Regions from separate parts of the Arthrobacter sp. NPDC080086 genome, predicted to be linked through region 4. Evidence: riboswitches for the same ligand, from Rfam matches in the RefSeq annotation. Region 4 holds a riboswitch; each other region holds the start of a gene.
What was found. Region 4 has a riboswitch for S-adenosylmethionine ahead of AB0305_RS11770 (DUF1737 domain-containing protein). Riboswitches for the same ligand answer to the same signal wherever they lie in the genome.
Positions count from the first base shown of each region.

Region 1: another riboswitch for S-adenosylmethionine. It lies ahead of AB0305_RS16705 (homoserine O-acetyltransferase); the one in region 4 lies ahead of AB0305_RS11770 (DUF1737 domain-containing protein).
Region 2: another riboswitch for S-adenosylmethionine. It lies ahead of AB0305_RS05290 (ATP-binding cassette domain-containing protein); the one in region 4 lies ahead of AB0305_RS11770 (DUF1737 domain-containing protein).
Region 3: another riboswitch for S-adenosylmethionine. It lies ahead of AB0305_RS17220 (aminotransferase class V-fold PLP-dependent enzyme); the one in region 4 lies ahead of AB0305_RS11770 (DUF1737 domain-containing protein).

Region 1 is NZ_JBFBKP010000056.1:20,561-24,762, reverse strand. It holds gene AB0305_RS16710 (MFS transporter) at 1-764, opposite strand, end outside; gene AB0305_RS16705 (homoserine O-acetyltransferase) at 956-2,104, opposite strand; SAM riboswitch class IV at 2,118-2,233, opposite strand; gene AB0305_RS16700 (bifunctional o-acetylhomoserine/o-acetylserine sulfhydrylase) at 2,417-3,733, opposite strand; SAM riboswitch class IV at 3,819-3,935, opposite strand; gene AB0305_RS16695 (VOC family protein) at 4,128-4,202, shown strand, end outside.
Region 2 is NZ_JBFBKP010000008.1:74,312-78,513, reverse strand. It holds gene AB0305_RS05300 (NtaA/DmoA family FMN-dependent monooxygenase) at 1-121, opposite strand, end outside; gene AB0305_RS05295 (methionine ABC transporter permease) at 158-823, opposite strand; gene AB0305_RS05290 (ATP-binding cassette domain-containing protein) at 816-1,628, opposite strand; SAM riboswitch class I at 1,768-1,857, opposite strand; gene AB0305_RS05285 (CoA-binding protein) at 1,933-2,358, opposite strand; gene AB0305_RS05280 (ABC transporter ATP-binding protein) at 2,698-3,531, shown strand; gene AB0305_RS05275 (aliphatic sulfonate ABC transporter substrate-binding protein) at 3,707-4,202, shown strand, end outside.
Region 3 is NZ_JBFBKP010000060.1:17,434-21,635, forward strand. It holds gene AB0305_RS17215 (class I SAM-dependent methyltransferase) at 65-823, opposite strand; gene AB0305_RS17220 (aminotransferase class V-fold PLP-dependent enzyme) at 879-2,294, opposite strand; SAM riboswitch class IV at 2,329-2,442, opposite strand; gene hisN (histidinol-phosphatase) at 2,541-3,353, opposite strand; gene AB0305_RS17230 (ribosome small subunit-dependent GTPase A) at 3,444-4,202, opposite strand, start outside.
Region 4 is NZ_JBFBKP010000029.1:23,609-27,810, forward strand. It holds gene AB0305_RS11760 (ATP-grasp domain-containing protein) at 1-770, opposite strand, end outside; gene AB0305_RS11765 (PIG-L deacetylase family protein) at 767-1,672, opposite strand; SAM riboswitch class IV at 2,139-2,251, shown strand; gene AB0305_RS11770 (DUF1737 domain-containing protein) at 2,355-2,597, shown strand; gene AB0305_RS11775 (rhodanese-like domain-containing protein) at 2,594-3,001, shown strand; gene AB0305_RS11780 (O-succinylhomoserine sulfhydrylase) at 2,998-4,202, shown strand, end outside.

The sequences.
Region 1 (4,202 bases), on a different contig from region 4:
AAGACGCCGCGGGGGTAGCGGCGGAAGACCTCGGCAACGCCGTAGCCCTTGTGGCCGGCTTCGACTTCCTTGCGGGCCTCGAGGAAGATCGGCGCATCGTTGACCTTGGTGCGGATGTAGTAGCCGATCAGGACGATCACGGCGGAGAGCCAGAAGGCCACACGCCAACCCCAGCCGAGGAAGTCGGCGGAGGACAGGACCGAGGAGAGGATGAACAGCACCGCGGTGGCGAAGAGGTTACCCAGCGGCACGGCGGACTGCGGCCAGCTGGCCCAGAAGCCGCGGGACTTGCTGGGGCTGTGCTCGGCCACCAGCAGGACGGCGCCGCCCCACTCACCGCCGACGGCGAAGCCCTGGGCGAAGCGCAGGAAGACCAGCAGGGCCGGAGCCCAGTAGCCGATCTGGGCGAAGGTGGGCAGGCAGCCCATCAGGAAGGTGGAGACACCCACCAGGATGATGCTCAGCTGCAGCAGCTGCTTGCGCCCGAACTTGTCACCGAAGTGGCCGAAGACGATGCCGCCGATGGGGCGGGCGACGAAGCCGACCGCGTAGGTCAGGAAGGCGGCCAGGATGCCGTCCAGTTCGGTCTGGGAATTGGGGAAGAAGGCCTTGCCGAAGACCAGGGTTGCGGCGGAGGCGTAGAGGAAGAATTCGTACCACTCCACCACCGTGCCGGCCATGGAGGCGGCGACGACTTTCTTGAGGCCGGACGCCTTGACGTCGGTTTCCTCTGCGCGCCTCGCGGCGGCGTTTTCCGTGCTCATAAGAACTCCTTCGGTGTCGCCATCGACACCCTGCGGCTTACTGGGCTGACTCCGTGTGAGTTGGACCACACGCGGTCATTCTCCACGAGTATGGAGTGTCACCGCCGCAGCCTCAACGACCAATCGCGCAGAGCCTATCTGCAAAATTGCACACCAGTCCCCGGCAAGAGCCAGCGAAGAAGCCTTGATGCTCAGGCGAAGAACGCCTCCCGGAGGACGCCGCCGAGCTGGCCGATCTCGGTCAGGAACCCGTCGTGGCCGATCGGGGCCGAGATGACGTGCATGGGCACCTCCCCCGGCAGGGCCGCCGCGAGCTCCCGGGACTGTTCGGGAAAGTACAGCCGGTCCGAGTCCACGGCGGCGATGAAGAACTCGGCGGTAGCCCCGGCGAGCGCCTGCTGCAGGTTTCCGCGGCCACGGGCGACGTCGTGGCTCATCAGCGCTTCGGTGATCGCGATGTAGCTGTTGGCGTCGAAGCGCTGCACCAGTTTATTGCCCTGGTGGTCCAGGTAGCTCTCCACCTGGTAGCGGCCGCGGCCGGACAGCGGCCCGGGCGCGAGCGGTGTCTCGCCGTCCTGACCGGTCCGGCCGAAGCGGCCCTCCAGTTCGGCGGCCGAGCGGTAGGTGATGTGCGCGATCCGCCGGGCCAGCGCCAGGCCCTCATGCGGCTCGGGGCCGCCGTAGTAGTCGCCGCCATTGAAGCGCGGGTCCTGACGGATCGCGAGGGTCTGGGCCTGGGCGAAGGCGATCTGTTCGGCGGTGCTGTAGGCGCCGACGGCGATCACGGCGCAGCGGCGCACGCGTTCCGGGTAGCTGACGGCCCACTCCAGGGCCCGGGCGCCGCCGAGGGAGCCGCCGAGCACGGCGTGCCATCGGTGGATGCCCAGCGCGTCGGCCAGCCGGGCCTCGGCGGCGGTGCTGTCGCGCAGGGTGACGAGGGGGAAGCGGGATCCCCAGGGCCGGCCGTCGGGCGCCGGCGTGGACGGGCCGGTGGAGCCGTAGCAGCCGCCGAGGATGTTGATGGACACCACGAAGTACCGGTCCGTGTCCACGGGCGCGCCGGGGCCGGCGAGCTGTTCCCACCAGCCAGGCTCCCCGCCGGCGCCGCGGGTGACGTGGGTGTCCCCGGTCAGGGCGTGCTCGATCAGAACGGCGTTGGAGGCGTCCGCGTTCAGGGTGCCCCAGGTCTCGTAGGCCAGCACCACGTCCGGCAGGACGGCGCCGGATTCGAGTTCCAGGGCGCCGACGGACAGGTACCGCACGGTGCCTTCGGGGGCGGCGGCGTTTCCTGCTGCGGGGCTGGTGGCGGGTACACCCGTTCGGGTGACGGCAATCGTCATGTTAAAAGACCTCACTTCGCGCTTGCCTGCCGTCAATTGACCGGCAGGCCAGGTCTTCACCCGGGGCACCCCGCCGCAAAAGGAGGGTTGCCGGCCAGCAAGCCGGGGCTGTCGCTGGCACTCATGACCTGCACCGAGTCTACGAAAGAGGGCGGCGTCGTGGCGAAGATTGTGACTTCCATGTGACAGCCGCCCGCCCCGCCGCCCCGTTTCCCCACCTTTGAAGGCCAAGGCGGGCGGGTCGCCGCGGACACGCCGCGCCGGCCGCCGTCGGGCCCGCAAAGGTGGGGAAATCCGGCAGGGGTCCCGGACCTAGCCGGTCTTCGCGGCGCGGAAGCCGGCGTCGAGGTCCGCCAGGATGTCGTCGATGTGCTCCAGGCCCACCGAGAGCCGGACCAGGCCCGGGTGGACGCCCGCCACCGCCTGCTGCTCCGGGCTGAGCTGGCTGTGCGTGGTCGACGCCGGGTGGATCACCAGCGAGCGCACGTCGCCGATGTTCGCCACGTGCGAGTGCAGCTCCAGGGCATCGACGAAGCGCTTGCCGGCCTCCACTCCCCCGGCGATGACGAAGGAGACGACGGCGCCCGTACCGCGGGGACCGTACTTCCGGCCGCGCTCGTACCAGGGGCTCGAGGGCAGCCCCGCGTAGGCGACCGATTCGACGTCCTCCCGGCCCTCCAGCCATTCGGCCACCCGGGTGGCGTTGGCGACGTGCCGCTCCACCCGCAGGCTCAGCGTCTCGATGCCCTGGGCGATCAGGAAGGCGTTGAAGGGCGCGACGGCGGAGCCGAGGTCGCGCAGCAGCTGGACCCGGGCCTTGAGGATGTAGGAGAGGTTGGCCCCCAGTGCGCCGTCCGCGCCCAGGTCCCGGGCGTAGACCAGGCCGTTGTAGCTGGGGTCGGGGGTGTTGAAGCCGGGGTACCGCTCCGGGTCCGCGCCGAAGTCGAACTTCCCGGAGTCCACGATCACACCGGCGATCGCCGAGCCGTGGCCGCCCAGGTACTTCGTGGCCGAGTGCACCACGATGTCCGCGCCCCACTCCAGCGGCCGGATCAGGTACGGGGTGGCGAGGGTGTTGTCCACGATCAGCGGCACCCCTGCCTGGTGGGCCACGTCCGAGATTCCCTCGATGTCCAGGACGTCCTGGCGCGGATTGGAGACCACCTCCCCGAAGAACAGCTTGGTGTTCGGCTGCACCGCCTCGCGCCACTGGTCCAGGTTGTCCGGGTCCGCCACGAAGGTCACGGAGATGCCGAACTTCTTCAGAGTGTGGGCCAGCAGGTTGTAGGTGCCGCCATAGAGGCTGGGGCTGGCCACCACGTGGTCCCCGGCCTCGGCGATGTTGAGGATGGCGAAGGTTTCCGCCGCCTGCCCGGAACTGAGCAGCAGCGCGCCGAGGCCGCCCTCCAGGCTGGCGATGCGCTGTTCGACCGCGTCCTGGGTGGGGTTGCCGATTCGGGTGTAGATGGGGGCGAGCTCGGCCAGGGCGAACCGGTTGGCGGCGCTCTCGGCGCTCGGGAAGACGAACGACGTCGTCTGGTAGATCGGCAGCGCACGGGCGCCGGTGGCGGCGTCCGGCTGCTGGCCGGCGTGAATCTGACGGGTTTCAAAGGACCAGGCGTTGGACATGGTGTCTCCTGTGACTGGGCTCAGGACGGCACCGCCTCCCGGGTCCTGCGCCGCTGGCAGGTCCCGGAATATCGTCACGGCCCTGGCGCCGCGCTTGCCCCGCCGGCGGTCGCCGGAGGGCCAGGTCTTCACCCGGGGCACCCCACCGCGCAAGGAGGGTTGCCGGCCAGCGAGCCGGGGCTTGGCGCTGGCACTCATGACCTGCTCCCAGTGTAGGAAGCCGGAAACCGGTCCGGATAGCTTTGTGACAAAGATGAAGAAACCGGTCCCCGGGACGGCTTCTCCGGCGGATTTCCCCGGCCGCGCCGGGCGGCACGGGGACCCTCCGGGCGGCGCCGGCGAGGTTAGGACAGCCTAAGCTGAGAGGTCCATCACAAAGTGCCAAGATGAGGGCATGCGCATGGATCACGTCTCTTACGCCTGTGAAAAGGATGGCCTCGCGGCCACCACCGACCGTATCGCCACGGCC
Region 2 (4,202 bases), on a different contig from region 4:
GCTGGGCCTCGGGGCGGCGCCATTGGCCGCCCATGATGTGGCTGGTGGTGTTCATGACGAACGCGCTGAGGAGCAGGCGGGGGCGGGGTCCGTCGAAGCGGGGGCTGGCTGGTGAAGTCATGGTTCTGCTTTCCGAAGTGGGGTGCCGGGGCCGCGGTCAGAGCCGCTTGTCGAGGCGGCGGGCCAGGCGGGAGCCGCCGAACTGGACGAGGGTGACCAGCAGGATCATCAGGATGATCGCGGTGATCATCAGCGGGGTTTCGTAGCGGTAGTAGCCGTAGCGGATGGCGAAGTCGCCGATCCCGCCGCCGCCCACCAGCCCGGCCATTGCCGAGTAGGAGATGAAGCTGACGGTCATGATGGTGATGGAGCTGACCAGTCCCGGCCGGGCCTCCACCAGCAGCACGTCCCGGACGATCTGGGACCGGCTGGCTCCCATCGAACGGGCGGCCTCCACCACCCCGCTGCCGAGTTGGCTGAGGTTCTGTTCCACGAAGCGGGCGAAGTACGGGATGGCGTTGATGCTCAGCGGGACGATCACCGCGGCCGTGCCGATGGTGGTGCCCACGATGAAGCGGGTCACCGGGATGATGGCGATCAGCAGGATCAGGAACGGGAAGGACCGGACCAGGTTGACCAGGCCGTCCAGGACCCGGTGGAGCCGGGGCCGGTGCCGCAGCCCGCCGGGGCCGATCGTGTAGAGCCAGACGCCCAGCGGCGTGCCGATCAGGACGGCCAGCGGGATCGCGACCAGCAGCATGGCCAGGGTCTGGCCCATGGCGGCGCCGATTTCGGGCAGGACCGAGAGGATGCGCTCAAGCATGGATCAGGCCTTTCGGGGCGGGGCCGGCCGGGGCGGCTGCCCGGTGGGGCCGGTTCAGCTCGATGGCGTCGGAGACCAGGTACCGCCCGATCGAGGTGGCGGGGTGGAAGCCGGGGCGTTCGAGCTCGGCCAGGTCGAATTGCTCGACGATCCGGCCGTCCTCCATGACCGCGACGTTGTCCGCGATGGCCTTGATGACGTTCATTTCGTGCGTGACCACCACGATCGTGATGCCGAATTCGGCGTTGACGTCAGCGAGGTACTGCAGCACGGAGGCGGTGGTCCGGGGGTCCACGGCCGACGTCGGTTCGTCGCAGAGCAGGACCTTCGGCTCCGTGGCCAGCGCCCGGGCGATGGCCACCCGCTGCTTCTGGCCGCCGGAGAGCTTCGCGGGGTAGCTGGCGGCCTTGTCCGCGAGGTCCACGATGGCCAGGGCGTCGGCCGCCCGGCGCCGGCGTTCGGCCTTCCCCACCCCGGCGAACTTCAGTGAGAGCTCCACGTTCTCCTGCGCGGTGAGGTTGTTGAGCAGGTTGAAGTGCTGGAAGATCATGCCGATTCCGTGCCGGCTGCTGCGCAGTTCCGGCTCGCTTAGGGCGGTCAGGTCCACGCCGTCGACCAGGACCCGGCCCGAAGTGGGGCGTTCGAGCAGGTTGATGTTGCGCAGCAGCGTGGATTTGCCGGCGCCGGAGAACCCGATGATGCCTTGGATCCGGCCGCGCTCCACGGTGAGGGTGACGTCGTCGACGGCGGTGAACCGGCCGTCCTTCGACGGGAACGAGGTGCTGACGTTCTGGATCTCGATCACAGCAGACCGCCCGCGATCCGGGCCGGCGCTGCCGTCGTTGTGGTGTTCATGATTCCTCCGGGGCTCGCCCGAGGAAAGCCTCATCCCCCGGCGCCGGGGCAGCGCAAAGCGCGGCCTCTCGGGTCCGTGGAACAGTGGTTCTCCATCGGTCCTGGCGGTAGCACCGTCCTCATCGAGGGGGTTGCTGCGGCGTCACGGAGCCAGGTCTCTCAGCCGCTCGGGATGGTTACCCCACGAATCTGGCACACGCCCGGCCGAGGTGAAAGCGGCGCGTCACACGCCGTAAAGCTCCCGTCAGTCCCGGTTAAAGGCCCAGGAGCGGCGCTTCCCTGGCCGGGCAGGCGTTCATGACGACGTCCAGCCCGGCGGCCTTGGCGCGTTCGGCCGCGGCCTCGTCGATGACGCCCAGCTGCAGCCAGACGGCGCCGGCGCCGGCGGCAATCGCCTGGTCCACCACGTCGCCGACGCGTCCGGAGTTCACGAAGCAATCCACGACGTCGATGGGCCGCTTCTCCGCCGGGATTTCCGCCAGCGAGCGGTAGCCGGCCTCTCCGTGCACGTCGTCGCCGGGCAGGTTGACCGGGATGATGTCCATGCCCAGGCGGTCGCGGATGAACAGCGACGTGTCGTAGGCAGCACGCCATTGGTTGGTGCTCAGGCCCACGATGGCCCACCGGCCCTTGGTGCGCAGGAGGCGTTCGACGACGGCGGGATCGTTCACGTGGCTCATGCGGCCAGCCTACGTCCGCCGGCAGCGGCCCCGCAGTAGGGAATCCCACCCCGGGCACTGTGCCGAATTTCTAATCGGGCCAGACACCTCACGTCCGCAGGTTTCCGAATATTACGCGCCCATTTGGCGAAAATCCGCCGTTCGGTTTTAGTAGACAGTGACCATCCCGAGCGGCCGAGAGACCTGGATCGATGACGCCGCAGCAACCCTGGTCGACGGACCTCCACCCCGGAGCCCGCCGATAACGAGGACGCACGCCGAGGGAAGGGTCCGGACTGACTACCCGGGCCAAAGGCTGCTTCCGTAGGGTGCTACTGCCAGGACCGATGGAGTAACCCTATGACTGCTGTCCTGCACCCGTCCCAGCCCCGGGCCGACGCCCGGCCCGGCTCCGGCACCCCCGCCCTCCCGGTGTCCTTCCGCGGCCTGGGCCGCGCCTTCGGGACCGGCCCCGCCGCGCACACCGTCCTCCGGGATGTCAGCTTCGACGTTGTCCCCGGCGAGGTGCTCGCCATCCTGGGCGCCTCCGGCTGCGGCAAGTCCACCCTGCTCCGGGCCGCCGCCGGACTCGACGCCGCCACCTCCGGCAGCGTCGCCATAGACGGCGAACCGGTCCGCGGCGTCGACGACCGCTGCGCCTTCGCGTTCCAGGAGCCGCGGCTGCTGCCCTGGCATACCCTCCAGGCGAACATCGCCATCGGCCTGCCCGCCGGCGTCAGCGCCCGCGACGGCAAGGCCAAAGTGGCCCGCCTGTTGGAACTCGTGGGACTGCAGGACTTCGCCAAACACCGCCCCCGGGAGGTCTCCGGCGGCATGGCCCAGCGCGCGTCGCTGGCCCGTGCCCTGGCCCGGAACCCCGGCGTGCTGCTCCTCGACGAGCCCTTCGGCGCCCTCGACGCACTGACCCGGATCAAGATGCAGGACCTGCTCCTGGAGGTCCACCGCGCCGAACCCACCACGGTGCTGCTGGTGACGCACGACGTCGACGAGGCCCTGCAACTGGCGGACCGCATCATCGTCCTCGGCCGGGAGGACACCGAATCGTCCCCGGCCGGCGCCACGATCGTGCGCACCCTCGCCGTCCCCGGCGGACGGCCACGGGACCGCGCCTCGGCCGAACTGGCCCGAATGCGCACCTCGCTCCTGGCCAGCCTCGGCGTCGACGGCCACTAACGGCCCCGCCCCCGCCGCCCCGGTCACGGCCTGAACGGTCCGTCCGCTCCCGGCAGGCAGCGCCGCCGGTACCACAGCACCGGACCGGCGAGCCGCCCGCTCCCCGCGCCGGCGGCCACCCGCATCACTCTCCTGTCTCTTTCGCATCGCTCGCACCGCCCGTAAAGGAACTTCCATGGCTCCCACCCGCACCACGTCCCGCCGTTTCGTCCTCACCGCCGTCGCCGCCTCCGCGGCCCTGGCCCTCACCGGGTGCGTCGCCGGGGAAGGCTCCGGCAGCCAGCCCGCAGCCGCCGCGGCCGCCGGCGGCAACGGCGGCGGCACGCTGACCATCGACTTCGCCACCTACAACCCGCTGAGCCTAGTGATCAAGAAGAAGGGCTGGCTGGAGGCCGCCCTTAAGGACCAGGGCGTCACCGTCAAGTGGGTCCAGTCGGCCGGCTCCAACAAGGCCAACGAGGCACTCCGTTCCGGCGCGGTGGACGTCGGCTCCACCGCCGGTTCGGCCGCGCTCCTGGCCAAGGCCAACGGCTCCCCGATCAAGACCATCGACATCTTCTCCCAGCCCGAATGGGCCGCCCTGGTCACCAAGCCCGGCTCCGGCATCAGCACGGTGGCGGACCTGAAGGGCAAGTCGGTCGCGGCCACCAAGGGCACGGACCCGTACTTCT
Region 3 (4,202 bases), on a different contig from region 4:
GCTGGTGGGTCAAATGAGTTCCGTATGCCTGAACAAAAAAGTTAGGCATACCGAAATCATAGGCTCAGACCTTCATCGCGCGCCAGCTTTTGGTGAGGTAGGGCAGGGCCAGCGTCTCGCCGGGACCATGACTGAGGTGCTCGTACAGGTACCACTGGAGGTTGGCCAGCACCTTGGCCCGGGTGGCCTCGCCGGCCCGCAGGAAGTAGCTGCGGGACTTGGCTAGCTCCAGGATCTCCTCCGGCGTCACCGGGTCCTCCCACCGGGTCAGGTGGCTCTCCAGCCCGGTGAACTCCGGGCCGACCGGTGGGCGGAACGAGGGTTTGTGGACGTCCCCGGCGTGCATGATCCGGGAGAGGCGGTGCACCCACGGCACGGAGGTGTCCAGCTGGTTCCAGATTAGCCCGAGCACCCCGTGCGGACGCAGGATGCGGGCGGCCTCGGTGCTGGCCTGCAGCGGCTCGCACCAGTGCCAGGCCTGCGCCACCGTCACCAGGTCGAACGCAGACGCCGGGAGGCCTGTGTGTTCGGCGGTCCCCACCGTGGCCGGGACACCAGGGAGGGCGGCGCGCAGCTGGTCCAGCATGTCCGCCGACGGGTCGACGGCGGCCGTGGCCAGGCCGCGGGCCACGAGAAGGGCGGTGAACTTACCGGTCCCCGCCCCGACGTCGGCCGCGTCCCGGGCTCCGGCGGGAATGAGCCAGTCGGCGGAGTCGGCGGGATAGCCGGGCCGCACCCGGTCGTAGTGTTCCCCGCCGTCCTGGAAGCTCGCTCCGAGCTCCTTCCGCCGGTTCTGATGCAGTTTGGGGCCGCCGCCTGCCACGTGAACTCTCCTTCGGCAGCTCGGGAAGATACCCGTCGAATCTACCGTAAACCGGCTATTCGGGGCCGTCGAGGGTGCAGGGGGCCGCCCCGGCGGTGCCGGGGGTGTTGGGCGCCCAGTGCGGGTAGCTGCGGGTGTCGTTCGCCGGTACCCAGCGCCCGGCATCCACCAGGTAGTCCCAGCCCAGGCCGTCCCGCCGCAGCGTCCGCAGCGCGGCCAGCAGCCGCTCGGCGTCCTCGAGCCGGGAGCCCAGGCCGAAGCTGGCCCGCAGCGACCCGGCGGGCAGGCCCAGCCGCTTGAGCAGCGGATGCGCGCAGAACCTGCCGTCCCGCACACCGATCCCGTGCTCTGCGGACAGGTACGCGGCGACGAGACCGGCGTCGTACCCCGCGACCGAGAAGTTCACGACGCCGATGGTGCCGTGGCCCTCCCCGCGGTCGGTCTCCTCGAAGATGTGGTGCTCGCTCACGCCGTCGATCTCCCGCAGGCCGTCGGCAAGGAAGGACCGGATGGCATCCTCGTGGCCGTGCCAGGATGCTTCGTCCAGGGCCGCGACCGCCTGGGTGGCGCGGGCCAGGGCGGCCGCGCCGAGGACGTTGGGGGAGCCGCCCTCGTGCCGGGCAGGTCCGGTGGTCCAGCTGACGGCGTCCAGCCGGGCGTCGCGGACGGCGCCGCCGCCGGCCAGATGCGGCGTCCCGGCGTCGAGCCAGTCCGGCCGCCCCACCAGGACACCCGCGCCGAAGGGCGCGTAGAGCTTGTGCCCCGAGAAGGCGACGTAGTCGATGCCGTCGGCCGCGACGTCGATGCGGCGGTGCGGGGCCAGCTGCGCTGCGTCGACGACGATCCGCGCCCCGTGCTCGTGCGCCAGCGCAGCCAGCTCCCGGACGGGCAGGATCTCGCCGGTGACATTCGACGCGCCCGTGACCGCGAGGAGGCTGATGCCGCCGGTTGCCAGCTCGGCCCGGAGCCGCGCCAGCGTCCCGGCGAGGGTCGGCGAGGCGACGACGCTGCGGTGCGGAACCCCCTGCCAAGGCAGGAGGTTCGCGTGGTGTTCGATGTCCAGGTACAGGACCTCGCCCAGGTGCCGGCCGCCGGCGGTGGGCAGGCACCCGGCCAGGAGGTTCAGCGAATCGGTGGTGTTCCGGGTAAAGATGACCGCGTCGTCGGGCCGGCCGCCGACGAACTCCCGCACAATGGTCCGCGCGTTCTCATACACCGAGGTGCTCAGCTGGGAGGCGTAGCCGGCGCCGCGGTGGACGCTGGCGTAGTAGGGCAGGATCTCGTTGAGGTAGGCGGAAACCACGGACAGGGCGGGGGCCGAGGCGCCGTAGTCCAGATTGGCGTAGCGGACCTGGCCGCCCTGGATCAGCGGCGCCTGGATCTCGGCGCCGGTCACGGCGGCCAGCGGGGCGCGCGCGGCGGATACAGCCGTGGAGGTGGACGCTAGGGACGAAAAAATGGCAGTGGACATGGGACCTCGCTCGAAAAGGACCCCGCGTGCTGGGGATCCGCGCTTGCCGGGTCCGCTCCGGACCGGCCAGGTCGTCACCCGGGGCACCCCGCCGCGAAAGGAGGGTTGCCGGCCAGCAAACCGGGGTTTTGCGCTGGCACTCGTGACCTGGTTCGAGCCTAGGACACGAGTGCCGCGCCCCGGAAAGGGGCGCGGCAATGTGAAGCGCTGTGTTACGCGGAACCGGCCCTTAGGGAAGGCGCCGCTCTAGAGCAGGTCGTCGAGGTTCGGATTGAGCCGCTTGAGGACCTCGGAGTGCAGGATCGAGTTCGTGGCCAGGGCGTTGCCGCCAAACGGGCCGTCCTCGCCTTCAAGGGAGGTGAACCGGCCGCCGGCCTCGGTGACGATCGGGACCAGGGCGGCCATGTCGTAGAGGTTCAGCTCCGGCTCGCAGGCGATGTCGACGGCGCCCTCGGCCACCAGGCAGTAGGACCAGAAGTCGCCGTAGGCGCGGGTGCGCCAGACCTCCTCGGTCAGGCCTAGGAATTCGTCGAGGTTACCGCGCTGCTTCCAGCCGCCCAGGCTGGAGTAGGAGAGGGAGGCATCCGAGAGGTCCGAGACGTTCGAAACCCGCAGCCGGGTGGCGGCGGCCAGCGAGCGGCCCGTGTAGGCGCCGGCGCCCTTGGCGGCCCACCAGCGTTTGCCGAGGGCGGGGGCGCTGACGACGCCGACCACCGGCTCGCCCTCGTCCACCAGAGCGATCAGGGTGGCCCAGACCGGGACGCCGCGGACGAAGTTCTTGGTGCCGTCGATCGGGTCGATGATCCAGCGGCGGGAGCCGTGGCCCGAGCTGCCGAATTCCTCGCCCAGGACGGCGTCGCGGGGGCGGGAGCGGGAGAGCTGGCCGCGGATGGCCTCCTCGGCGGCCTTGTCGGCGTCGGTGACCGGCGTCAGGTCCGGCTTCGTCTCGATTTTGAGGTCAAGGGCCTTGAAGCGGCTCATGGTCTGGGAATCGACCGAGTCCGCCAGGACGTGGGCAAGGCGCAGGTCATCGTTGTAGCTCGACGCGGGTTGGCTCATGCTTCCAAACTACCGTCTAAACGCGCTCCGGCCGGGGAGGCCACGTCCCGGACGGCCGGATCGCCCGCGGGGCGAAGAGGCGACATACGGTCAGGAGACGGTGCCCAGTTCCTTGGTCTCCTGGGCCTCCTGCCGCGGGTCGGTGCCCAGCAGCCGGCGCAGCGAGGCCAGCCGGGCCGGGCCCGAGGGGCCCGCGTGGCCGGCCTGGACCCACGCGTCCACGCCGCAGTTGACGGCGGTGGCGTCGTGCTTGCAGCCGCGCTCGCAGTCCTCGGTGCCGGGGGCCAGGTCGGGGAAGGAACGCAGGATGCGGTCCGGGTCCACGTGGGCCAGCCCGAAGGACCTGATCCCGGGGGTGTCGATGATCCAGCTGCCGGCCGGGGCATCCGTGACCTTCAGCGCCAGGGCGGAGGAAGAGGTGTGGCGGCCGCGGCCCGTGACGGCGTTGACGCCACCGGTGGCCCGCTCCGCCCCCGTGAGGGCGTTGACCATGGTGGACTTGCCGACGCCGGAGTGGCCGAGCATGACGGTGACCCTGCCGTCCAGGTAGCCGTGCAGTTCGGCGACGGCCGGGCCGTCCAGCCGGGCGGAGAGGCCGTCGTCGGAGCGGGCGTCGATGCCGGAGGCGGAGGCGTCGGCGGTCTTGGAGATGATGACGGGCAGGTCGAGGTGGCGGTAGTTCGCCAGCAGCTCGGCCGGGTCCTTGATGTCGGCCTTGGTGATCAGCAGCAGTGGCTCGATCCCGGCGTCGTAGGCGGCCACCAGCGCGCGGTCGATGAAGCCGGTGCGGGGCTCCGGGTTGGCAGCGGCCACGACGACCACCAGCTGGTCCGCGTTGGCCACCACGGC
Region 4 (4,202 bases):
ACGTCGAGGTCCACCGGCCCGGTGAGGGACAGGGCACGGACGGCGTTCATCGCCAGGTTGCCGACGTCGTTCGCCTCCCCCGCCTCCACCCGGCGGGTACTAAGGGCGTTGCCGACCTCGCCCTGCGCGAGCGCGGTTTTCTCCACGACGACGGCGAACGGCGGTGTGGTGTTGTGCGCCGGGGTTCCGAAGACCATTGGCCCGTACTCGGTGCCTGGGATGAATTCCTGGACGATCAGGCCGCCGGGAAGTCCGGCCCAGTCGACGTCGGAGCCGCTCCGGACCACCGTCACGCCGCGGCCGCCCCGGGACACCCGGGGCTTGATGACGACGGGTCCGCCCAGGAGCTCGATGGCCTCCTCCGCGCAGCGGAAGTCCCGGGGAACCCCGAAGGCGGGAACCGGAACGCCGGCAGAATGCAGCTGCCAGGCGGTGTAGAGCTTGTCATCGGCGAGCGCGACGGCGCCGGTCGGCCCGATGATGACGCGGACGTCCGGGCCAAAGCCGGCCCGGAAGGCGGCCAGGCGGGGCAGTTCCTCACTGACCGTGGGGATCACGAGGTTGATGCCCTCGGCGCCGACCAGCCGGCGCAGCGCGGACACCAGCTCGGGATCCGTGGCCGCGGGTACCCGGACCACCGGCACCCCGGAGACTTCGGCCAGGTCGCGGATGTCCGTGCCGAGGACCGGGATGCCACGTTCGGTCAGTTGCGCGGCGAGGGCACGGCCGGCGGGGCCGCCGACGCCGGTGACCAGCACGCGCGGCTTCACAGCTTCTCCATTTCGGTGCTCAGCAGGCGGACGGGTTCATAGGCCTCGGCCACCCGGCGGCGGGCCTGGCCGCCGCGGAAGGAGGCGATGCCGCGGACCCGTTCGGGCGTCATGTACGGCTTGGCCAGCTGGTCGCTGTGCATCTTCACCGCCTGGACCTTGGCGTCGACGTAGTCGTCAATGTCCACGAAGACGCTGGGGTTGAATTCCCGCGTGGCCGAGGGGCTCTCGTAACAAAGGATCGAGTGGTGCTGCCGCGCGGCCCGCAGGGTGGCCTGGTGCACCGCCTGGTGGTCCTGGTGCTGGTCGTGGTTGGAGTGGGTGAGGATGATGTCCGGGTTGAAGCGCACGATCGCGTGCTCGATGGCGCCCACCATTTCCTGGCTGTGGCGGTGCAGCTCGGTGTCCGTGAAGTTGTGATGGATCATGCCGGTCAGGCCCATGAACGTGGCGCCGCGCTGGGCGTCCAGCGACCGCTCCAGGGCGTTGCCGCCGCGCTTGCCGTCGCTCATCACCAGCCCCTGCACCTCGTGGCCGGAGTCGACGAACTTGGCGAGCGTTCCGCCGCAGGCCAGCTCCAGGTCGTCCGGGTGGGCGCCGATGGCCAGCACCCGGCGGGGCTGCCGGGCCGGGCTTCCACCGGTGCGCAGGGCGGTCAGCGCGATGGCGAGGGCGGTGAGTCCGCCCAGGGTGGCGGTCAGGTCGGCGGTCTGCCAGAACTCGGAGGCGTCCAGGGCAAAGGCGGCGACGTTGGCCAGCAGCAGCACCGCGCCGGTGGCGAGGGAAATCCGGCGCAGAAGTTCGGGACGGCGCAGCCGGCGGTGGAACCAGGATTTCCCCACCGCCGCTGCGACCAGCAGCGCAATCAGCAAGACGATTATCAAGACGTAAATCGAGACCATGAATCTTTCCAGTTCTTCTTCGAGGTGCCGGCCGCCCCCAGTGCTGCGCCGGACAAAATGATGGATCTGCAACCCGCCCGGCAGAGGCTGCCGGGTTCTGGAGGGAAGGATTGCTTGTCAAAGAACCGGTCCGCGGTATCCCGGCGGAGACGTCAAAACCCATGCGCCAGCGGCACTGCGCATACGGCCGGAAGCGGCCGCGCAGCGGGTGCTGAAAAGGCGTATGCGGTATGTGGAGACCCAGCGGAGACCTTGGACTGCCACTTCAGTAAACGTGACGCCCCTATCGGAAAACCCGAGTAGGCAATACCCGAAAAGCATTCGGCCACCGCGGACGGAACTGGCTTTTTGTACTCGATCACGACGGGCGCGATACTCGGTCGGCCTACGGCGGACGGCCTCCCGTGACCGAACATGACGGGGCCGACGCGCGGGCGCGGGCCCCGGGGTGTTAGGTTTTTTGCAGAGTAATGAGAACCGGTGCCAAGCCCTGACTGGCCGGTCGGCAACCCTCCTTTTGCGGCGGGGTGCCTCAGGTGACTACTCGGCAATCGACCATTCGAGCTGCAAGCGTGAACGTAAGGAGTTTGTCGTGTCCGACGCGACCCCGCCCCCAGTCCCCGCCCCCGGAACCGGCACCCCGGCCAACCCTCCCGCGCAGGCCGCAGCGCCCGCGGAGCGGCTGGCCTACCGGCTGCTGACCGGCCCAGACGACCGCAGCTTCTGCGAGCGGATCTCGGCCGCCCTTGCCGAGGGGTATGTGCTGCACGGCAGCCCGGCCGCAACCTTCAATGGCACATCGGTGATCGTGGCGCAGGCACTGGTGCTGCCGGCCGCCGTCGCGGAGGCGGACGCCGCGGTGGCCCGCGCCGTCGACGGTCTGGAATCCGAAGGGCTGGAATCCGAAGGGCAGGCGGGGGCATGAGCTACGCCGGGGACCTGACCCCGCAGGCAACCTGGGAACGGCTGCAGTCCGGCGCGGTGCTGGTGGACGTCCGCACCCGGGCCGAGTGGGCCCAGATCGGCGTCCCGGTGACCGGCGGGGCGGCCGCGGAGCCGGTATTCATCGAGTGGACCCGGGCCGGCGGCGTGCCGAACGAGGACTTCCTGGACGAGCTCCGGCAGCGCGTCCCGGCCGACGCCGAACTGCTCTTCCTCTGCCGGTCCGGGGCCCGCTCCGTCGCGGCGGCAGGGGCTGCGACGGCGGCGGGATTCACCGTCTACAACGTGCTGGACGGCTTTGAGGGCCAGCCGGATGAGGCCGGCGTCCGCCGCGTCAACGGCTGGAAAAACGTGGGCCTGCCGACCGACGGGACCCGCACCGCATGAGTTTCAATCCCGAGGCCGCGGACTGGAACCCGGACACCCAGGCCGTCCGTGGCGGCCTGGACCGGACCGGCTTCCAGGAAACCACCGAGCCGATCTTCCTCAACTCCGGCTTCGTCTACGAATCCGCCGCCGCCGCGGAGCGGGCCTTCACCGGCGAGGACGAGCGGTTCGTCTACTCCCGCTACGGCAACCCCTCGGTGGCCACCTTCCAGGAGCGGCTCCGCCTGCTCGAGGGCACCGAGGCGTGCTTCGCGACGGCGTCGGGCATGTCCGCGGTGTTCACCGCTCTCGGCGCGCTGCTTGGGGCCGGTGACAGGGTGGTCGCCGCCCGGTCCCTGTTCGGATCCTGCTTCGTGATCCTGAACGAGATCCTGCCGCGCTGGGGCGTGGAGACCGTCTTCGTCGACGGCCCGGACCTCGACCAGTGGCGTGACGCGCTCTCGACGCCGGCCACCGCCGTGTTCTTCGAGTCGCCGTCGAACCCGATGCAGGAGATCGTGGACATCGCCGCCGTGAGCGGGCTGGCGCACGCCGCCGGCGCCACCGTGGTGGTGGACAACGTCTTCGCCACCCCGCTGCTGCAGCGCTGCACGGACTTCGGCGCGGACGTGGTGGTCTACTCCGGCACAAAGCACATCGACGGCCAGGGCCGGGTGCTGGGCGGCGCGATCCTGGGCAGCAAGGAGTTCATCGAGGGCCCGGTCCGGCAACTGATGCGCCACACCGGACCCGCGCTGTCCGCCTTCAACGCCTGGGTGCTGACCAAGGGCCTGGAAACCATGTCGTTGCGGGTCAACCACGCCTCCGCCTCGGCGCTGCGGCTGGCAGAGTGGCTCGAGGCGCAGCAGGCCGTGACTTGGGTGAAGTACCCGCTCCTGGCCTCCCACCCGCAGCACGAGCTGGCCGCCAAGCAAATGAAGTCCGGCGGGACCGTGCTGACCTTCGAACTGGCGTCCCCGGCCGGCCGGTCCGCCAAGGATGCCGCCTTCGGGCTGCTGGACGGGCTGCGGATCATCGACATCTCCAACAACCTGGGCGACTCGAAATCGCTGATCACGCACCCGGCCACCACCACGCACCGGGCCATGGGTCCGGAGGGGCGGGCCGCTATCGGGTTGAGCGACGGCGTGGTGCGTCTCTCCGTCGGACTGGAGGACGCGGAGGACCTGATCCGGGACCTTGGCCAGGCGCTGGCGCGGAT